2 linked regions of the Roseobacter denitrificans OCh 114 genome follow. The protein of the gene in region 2 interacts with the protein of the main gene of each other region in a pairwise test. Links are inferred from orthologs where the notes say so. Each region holds a gene or a part of one and is shown on either strand. Other genes may lie near its edges.

Region 1 (3,236 bases), 1.6 Mb from region 2 along the record:
CACAGATACACCGCTGTGATCTGCGCCAACTGCCTCAGTGCAAATCGGAGCCCTTTGATCTGGTGTTTCTGGACCCCCCCTACGGCAAGGGCCTCGGCGCGGCGGCCCTTGCGCGTGCCGAGGCGGGAAACTGGCTGTCACCGGATGCGTTCGTGGTCTGGGAAGAGGCCAGCGCGATGCCGCCGCCCTCGGGTTATACCGAGGTCGATTACAGAAGATACGGCGACACACATATCACCTTGTTGTCGAAAATCTCCACATGACGTGCTAGGCTGCGCTATGTTCGCAACTTCCCTGTCGCATTTTTGGTCCATGCCCGCGCGCACAACCGCTGCGCCTGAGCCGCCGCGCAAAAGGTCCGGGCCGGTGTTTATCGGCGATGCGGTGCAGCCCTGGGGCGGTGAAACGCTGTTGCTGGCCTTGCTGCGCAAAGAGGTCTCAAAGCGCGCGGATGACCCCTAGCCCGACGTCGGATGGAACCTGCCGGCAGGTGACAGCGTAAAGATCTCCGCACCATCCGCCGTCACACCGATGGAATGTTCGAACTGCGCAGAGAGTGTTTTGTCCCGTGTCACGGCGGTCCAGTCGTCGGCCAGCGTTTTCGTTTCGGGCCGCCCCAGATTGACCATCGGCTCGATGGTAAAGAACATGCCTTCTTCCAGAACCGCGCCGGTGCCGGGTCGGCCATAGTGCAACACATTGGGCGGTGCATGAAACACACGCCCCAACCCATGACCGCAGAAATCGCGCACGACTGACATGCGGTTGCTTTCCACGAAACTCTGGATGGCATATCCGATATCACCAAAGGTGTTGCCGGGTTTGACCGCTTCGATGCCGCGCATCAGCGCGTCATGTGTCACCTGAATGAGCTTTTGTGCCTTTTTCGGCGCGGTGCCTGCCACATACATCCGGCTGGAATCACCAAACCAGCCATCCACGATCGCAGTGACGTCGATGTTCAGGATGTCGCCATCGCGCAGCACATCGTCATCGCGGCGCTTTTCGGGATCCTTGGAGATCGTCTCGCTGCCGCTTTTCGGGATCGGCGCGCCGGGAATGCCATGGCAGACGACACTGTTGACCGAAATGCAGCTGGCGTGTTTGTAACCCTTGTAATTGATCGTGGCCGAGGTGGCGCCCGCCTCTTCGACCATCTCTTCGATCCTTTTGTCGATGGCACCCGTTGTCTGCCCGACGAAAACAAGATCGGCAATGTCATCCAATATACGCGCCGTCAGCGCACCGGCCTTGCGCATGCCGGCGAAATCTGCGGCGTCGTATATCCTGATGCCGTCCTTGGTCTGGCGGCCTTTGAGGTCTTGGTTCACCTGCGTCTCCATCGTGCGTCTTTAGCGGCCTTCTAACGCGCCTTGGGTGCGAGAACCAGACCGCATCACAGGCGAATGGGGATCGCGCCCGCGACCTCAATGCCCTGTGGCGTGATATTGGTGCCCAGACAAAGAGTTTCAACGCCTCTGTCCCGTGCGCTGCGAAATGCCGCGGCATAGGTCGGGTCGATATCTCCGGCCAGCGTGAAACTTGTGCAATCTGTGCGTTGCACAAGGTAAAGCATGATCGCGCGGTGACCCGCCTGCGCCATATCGGCCAGTTCCTGCAGGTGTTTGGCACCGCGCGCGGTCACGCTGTCGGGGAATTCGGCCTGCCCGGTCTGACGGCTCAGGGTGACGCTTTTCACTTCGACATAGGCATCCGGCAGGCCGTCTTCGCTCAAAAGAAAGTCGATCCGGCTGTTTTGACCGTATTTGACCTCGGGTCTGACGGTGCCATAGCCCGACAGGGTCTCCACATGTCTGGCCACGAGCGCCTCTTTCAGTACGCGGTTGGGCAGGGACGTATCCACACCGGTGAAATGCCCGTTTTCGTGGTCCACCAGACGCCAGCCGAATTTGAGCTTTTTCTTGGGATCATCGTTGGGTTCAAGCCAGATACGGGTGCCGGGTGCGGCCAGGCCCATCATGGAACCGGGATTGGCGCAATGGGCCGTGATCTCTGCACCGTCGGCATCAAGCACGCAATCCGCCAGAAAGCGTTTATAGCGGCGTGTCAGGCGTGCGGGGACAAGTTCGGTTTGAAAGCGCATGATCCGAGGTCTATACCTGCCGCCAAGACAGACGCAAGGACGCTAAAGACATGCCAAACCCCAGTGCCGCCATGTTGGTGATCGGAGACGAAATCCTGTCCGGCAGGACGCGCGACGCGAATATGTATCATCTGGCAGGCGAATTGACCGAAGCCGGGATAGATCTGCGCGAGGTGCGCGTTGTGCCCGATGAAAAGGACACAATAATCGCGGCGGTGCGCGCCCTATCGCAAGCCCATGCATATGTGTTCACCAGCGGGGGGATCGGCCCGACCCATGACGATATTACCGCCGATTGCATTGCCGAAGCCTTCGATCGCACGATTGATGTCCGCGCCGATGCGCGCGCGCTGCTTGAGGCGCATTACGCCAAGTCGGGCACCGAGTTGAACGCCGCGCGGCTGCGGATGGCCCGTATTCCCGAAGGCGGCGTGCTGATCGACAACCCTGTCTCTGTGGCACCGGGGTTCATTGTCGAAAATGTCTATGTGATGGCCGGTGTGCCATCGGTTTTCCGGGCCATGGTCGCGGCAGTCCTGCCGACCCTGACCAGCGGCGCGCGGATCATCTCTGAAACGCTGCAGGTTGACCGGGGCGAAGGGGACATTGCGGGGCCTTTGGGAGAGTTGGCGCGGCAATACCCGGACCTCAGCATGGGGTCCTATCCGTTTCAAAAGACGACCGGCAGCTATGGTGCAAACATCGTAATCCGGGGCACGGATGCCTCTGTTGTGCAGGAAGCGATGTCGAAACTTGCACTGGCGCTGCAACGGTGAGCCTGACGCGGGCGCAACTCTTTGCCGCGGTGGATGCCACCTGGCCCGCGGCGCGCTACGTCGAAACCGCGCATTGGGTGCTGCGGGACGGGCAGGGGGGCGGCAAGCGTGTTTCGGCAGCCACGCCACGTGCAGGCGTGTCCGACCCGGATATCGAAGCCGCCGAAGGCGCAATGAAACAGCTGGGTCAGGATGCGCTGTTTATGGTGCGGGACGCGGATGATACGCTCGACGCGGCCCTTGATGCGCGCGGCTACGATCTGGTCGATCCGGTTGTGATCCTGACGTCTCCGGTAGCTGCGTTGACGGACAAGCCGGTGCCGAGGTTGGCGGCCTTCACAATCTGGGAGCCCTTG
Region 2 (3,225 bases):
TCGAACCTGTCCTGCTCCAGACGGTTCTCGTGATCCACCATGGCACCGCCACCGCCCAACTCCTCGACGAAGACCTCATATCTTAACGCCTGCGCAGCCCTCAAATCCTCTTCGCAGCTTGCCAGTCTCGTCTCAAAGGAAGGCGCAGAAGTCTTATTCATTTTGCGGTCTTGGTCCTTTGGTTGGTCGGGTGATGCCGCCCTATACCACGGTCGTGCAAAGCACCACGCGACCCTTTGACGGCTTTACAATATAAAGGCCGCCGTTAACCTTTTGGAAAGGATGTTCATCCATCAAAGACGGCACGCAATGCAACGCGAGCGCTATCAATGACAATCTTACCTTCATCTCTAAAATTTACGGTTAATTTGCCCCCAATGTTACTTTGCACTTGTCCTGTGCCCCATTCCGGGTGCTCTGGGTGCATGACCAGCATGCCCGGCGAAAATATAGCGTTTGTATCTTCCATTGTACCCTTTGCGCGCAGGAGAAAATAATGGGCCAAAGCAATATCAACCTTGGTGCCTTGATCGGCAGTCGCATCTGCCATGACTTGATATCGCCAATCGGCGCGATCAACAATGGCCTCGAACTGCTGGATATGTCCGGCGGCGCACCGGGCCCCGAGATGGACCTCATCCAGGAAAGCGTCGGCAATGCCAGTGCGCGCATCCGCTATTTCCGCGTGGCCTTTGGCGCTGCGGGGGAACAGATGATGGGGCGCGCTGAAATCGTGTCGATCATCAAGGATGTGATGCAGGGGTCGCGCCTCAATGTGGCGTGGGGCCCCATGGATGCACAGCCACGCTCTCACGTGCGCATGGCCTTTCTGGCGCTGCTGTGTGTGGAGACGGCCATGCCCTACGGGGGCCGTATCGAAATCAGTCAGGATGGCGGGCAATGGCTGCTGCATGGGCACGCAGACAAGCTCAACATCGACGAAGCGCTCTGGGATATTCTTGCCACGAAGGAGGCGCCGGATGATCTGCGCCCCGCTCAGGTGCAGTTTGCCCTGCTGCCCCTGATCGCAGGCGATATGAACCGCCAGACAGTGACAGAGATCGGCAAAAGCGAAATCAAACTGCGGTTCTAGAGCGTCACGCGAAATACATGAAACGCTTAACGCGGCCTGACATCATGGATATCAACGCATACTGCGATGATTGATACATCAAGTATCTGATCAGACGCTTCAGGCACGCGTTGTCCCGTCACCGCTCACCAGATACTTGAAACTGGTCAATTGCGCGGCCCCCACCGGTCCGCGCGCATGCATCTTGCCGGTCGCAATCCCAATTTCGGCACCCATCCCGAACTCCCCCCCATCTGCAAATTGCGTCGAGGCATTATGCATGACGATGGCTGAATCCAATTCCGTCATAAACCGCCGCGCAGCACGGGCGTCTTCCGTCAGGATGCAGTCGGTGTGGTTCGACCCATGGGTCCGGATATGCGCCATCGCATCGTCAATATCATCAACGACGCGGGCCGCGACGATCATATCAAGGTACTCCCGCCCCCAATCATCGGCCGTGGCCTTGACCACCCCTTGGATCGCGGACAGGGTTTCGTCCCCCCGCACCTCAACACCCGCGCGCATCAACTCTTTTATGACATCCGCGCCCAGTGTAGGCATCACATCCTTGTGGATCAGCAGGCATTCAGCCGCCCCGCAGATACCGGTGCGCCGCGTCTTGGCATTCATCACCACTTTGAGCGTTTTTTCAGCATCCGCTGCCGCGTCGATATAGATGTGCACGATCCCCTCAAGATGCGCGAAGACAGGAACGCGTGCCTCGCGCTGCACAAGACCGACCAGCCCCTTGCCCCCGCGCGGCACGATTACATCAATTGTATCGGTCATCGTCAGCATTTCGCTGACCGCCGCGCGATCCCGGGTGGGCACAAGCTGGATCGCGGCCTCTGGCAGATTGGCATCCCGGAGGCCCTGAACCAGACAGGCATGGAGCGCTTTGGAGGAATGAAAACTCTCCGAACCGCCGCGCAGAATGACCGCATTGCCCGCCTTCAGGCACAGCGCGCCCGCATCCACCGTGACATTGGGGCGGCTCTCGTAAATCACGCCGATAACACCAAGCGGCGTGCGCACCCGTTCAATATGCAGGCCCGTCGGCTGATCCCAGGCAGCGATCACTTCGCCGACCGGATCCGCCTGTTCCGCCACGGAGCGCAGGCTGGTGACGATCCCCCGCAAGCGCTCTTCATCCAGCAAAAGCCGGTCCATCATGGCATCGCTCAGCCCCTTGTCGCGCCCATAAGCGATGTCTTTTGCATTGGCCTCAAGGATGGCGGCGCGCTGCGTCCAGATGTGTTCTGCCGCAGAAATCAGGGCAGCGTGTTTACGTTCCACCGAGGCAAATCCCAAGCTCGCGGCTGCCTCTTTTGCGCGCTGACCGATCTGCGACATCATGGCCGACACACTGTCCATATCTTTCATCTGCTTACCCCCTCACGCCCTCTTCGAAATCAATCGCCATTCTGGATCGTTAATGCCATATCGTCCCGGTGAATCAAAGCCGCACGCGCGGGATAGCCAAGGACCGATTCAATCTCATTGGACTTGCGCCCCATGATCCTGCCCGCTTCCTCCGCCGTGTAGCGCACAAGACCGTGACCCACGGTATGCCCGGCCCCATCGGCGATCGCCACCGGGTCGCCGCGCTGAAAATGGCCCGTGATGTGCGACACCCCGGCAGGCAGCAGGCTCTTGCCCGACCGCAAAGCAGCCAGCGCCCCGCTGTCCAGATGCACAGTGCCTTTGGGTTTCATGGCGGCAATCCACCCCTTGCGCGCCGCCTGCGGGTCTGTATCGGCCCGAAACCATGTGGCCGCAGCACCCTCATTCAATGCCCGCAGCGGATTGAGAACGACGCCTTCGGTAATCGCCATCCGGCATCCGGCCGCGGTTGCAATCTTGGCCGCCATCAGTTTGGTTTTCATGCCGCCCTTGGACAGGCCGGAACAGGCGTCGCCCGCCATGTCCTCGATTTCAGGCGTGATTTCACCAATTTCATCAAAGCGTTGCGCGGTGGGGTCGATGTTGGGGTTGGCCGAATAGAACCCATCCACATCCGAGAGCAAGACAAGCTGATCCGCCCCGACCGTTACCGCGATTTGCGCCGCCAGCCGGTCGTTATCCCCAAAGCGGATTTCATCTGTGGCAATGGTGTCGTTTTCGTTCACGATGGGCACGACGCCCATGCT

The links.
Region 1: the proteins of RD1_RS12235 (region 2) and sfsA interact in binary tests that used the Escherichia coli proteins (3 or more experiments, as listed by UniProt). The link is inferred for Roseobacter denitrificans OCh 114 from one-to-one orthologs.

Annotation. Positions count from the first base shown.
Region 1 is NC_008209.1:917,189-920,424, forward strand. What follows is about bases 251-3,161. They hold sfsA (DNA/RNA nuclease SfsA), read right to left. Parts: upstream 2,105-3,161; coding sequence 1,397-2,104; downstream 251-1,396. Other genes in these bases: rsmD (16S rRNA (guanine(966)-N(2))-methyltransferase RsmD), read left to right, coding at 251-263; RD1_RS04370 (hypothetical protein), read left to right, coding at 280-462; map (type I methionyl aminopeptidase), read right to left, coding at 459-1,331; RD1_RS04385 (competence/damage-inducible protein A), read left to right, coding at 2,155-2,880; RD1_RS04390 (GNAT family N-acetyltransferase), read left to right, coding at 2,877-3,161. In the rest of the region: more of rsmD, read left to right, coding at 1-250; more of RD1_RS04390, read left to right, coding at 3,162-3,236. UniProt on the Escherichia coli protein: Binds to DNA non-specifically. Could be a regulatory factor involved in maltose metabolism.
Region 2 is NC_008209.1:2,535,272-2,538,496, forward strand. What follows is about bases 326-3,225. They hold RD1_RS12235 (glutamate-5-semialdehyde dehydrogenase), read right to left. Parts: upstream 2,459-3,225; coding sequence 1,193-2,458; downstream 326-1,192. Other genes in these bases: RD1_RS20700 (DUF3553 domain-containing protein), read right to left, coding at 326-469; RD1_RS12230 (histidine phosphotransferase family protein), read left to right, coding at 497-1,093; proB (glutamate 5-kinase), read right to left, coding at 2,488-3,225. Also shown: RD1_RS12225 (GNAT family N-acetyltransferase), read right to left, coding at 1-161; more of RD1_RS20700, read right to left, coding at 287-325. UniProt on the Escherichia coli protein: Catalyzes the NADPH-dependent reduction of L-glutamate 5-phosphate into L-glutamate 5-semialdehyde and phosphate. The product spontaneously undergoes cyclization to form 1-pyrroline-5-carboxylate.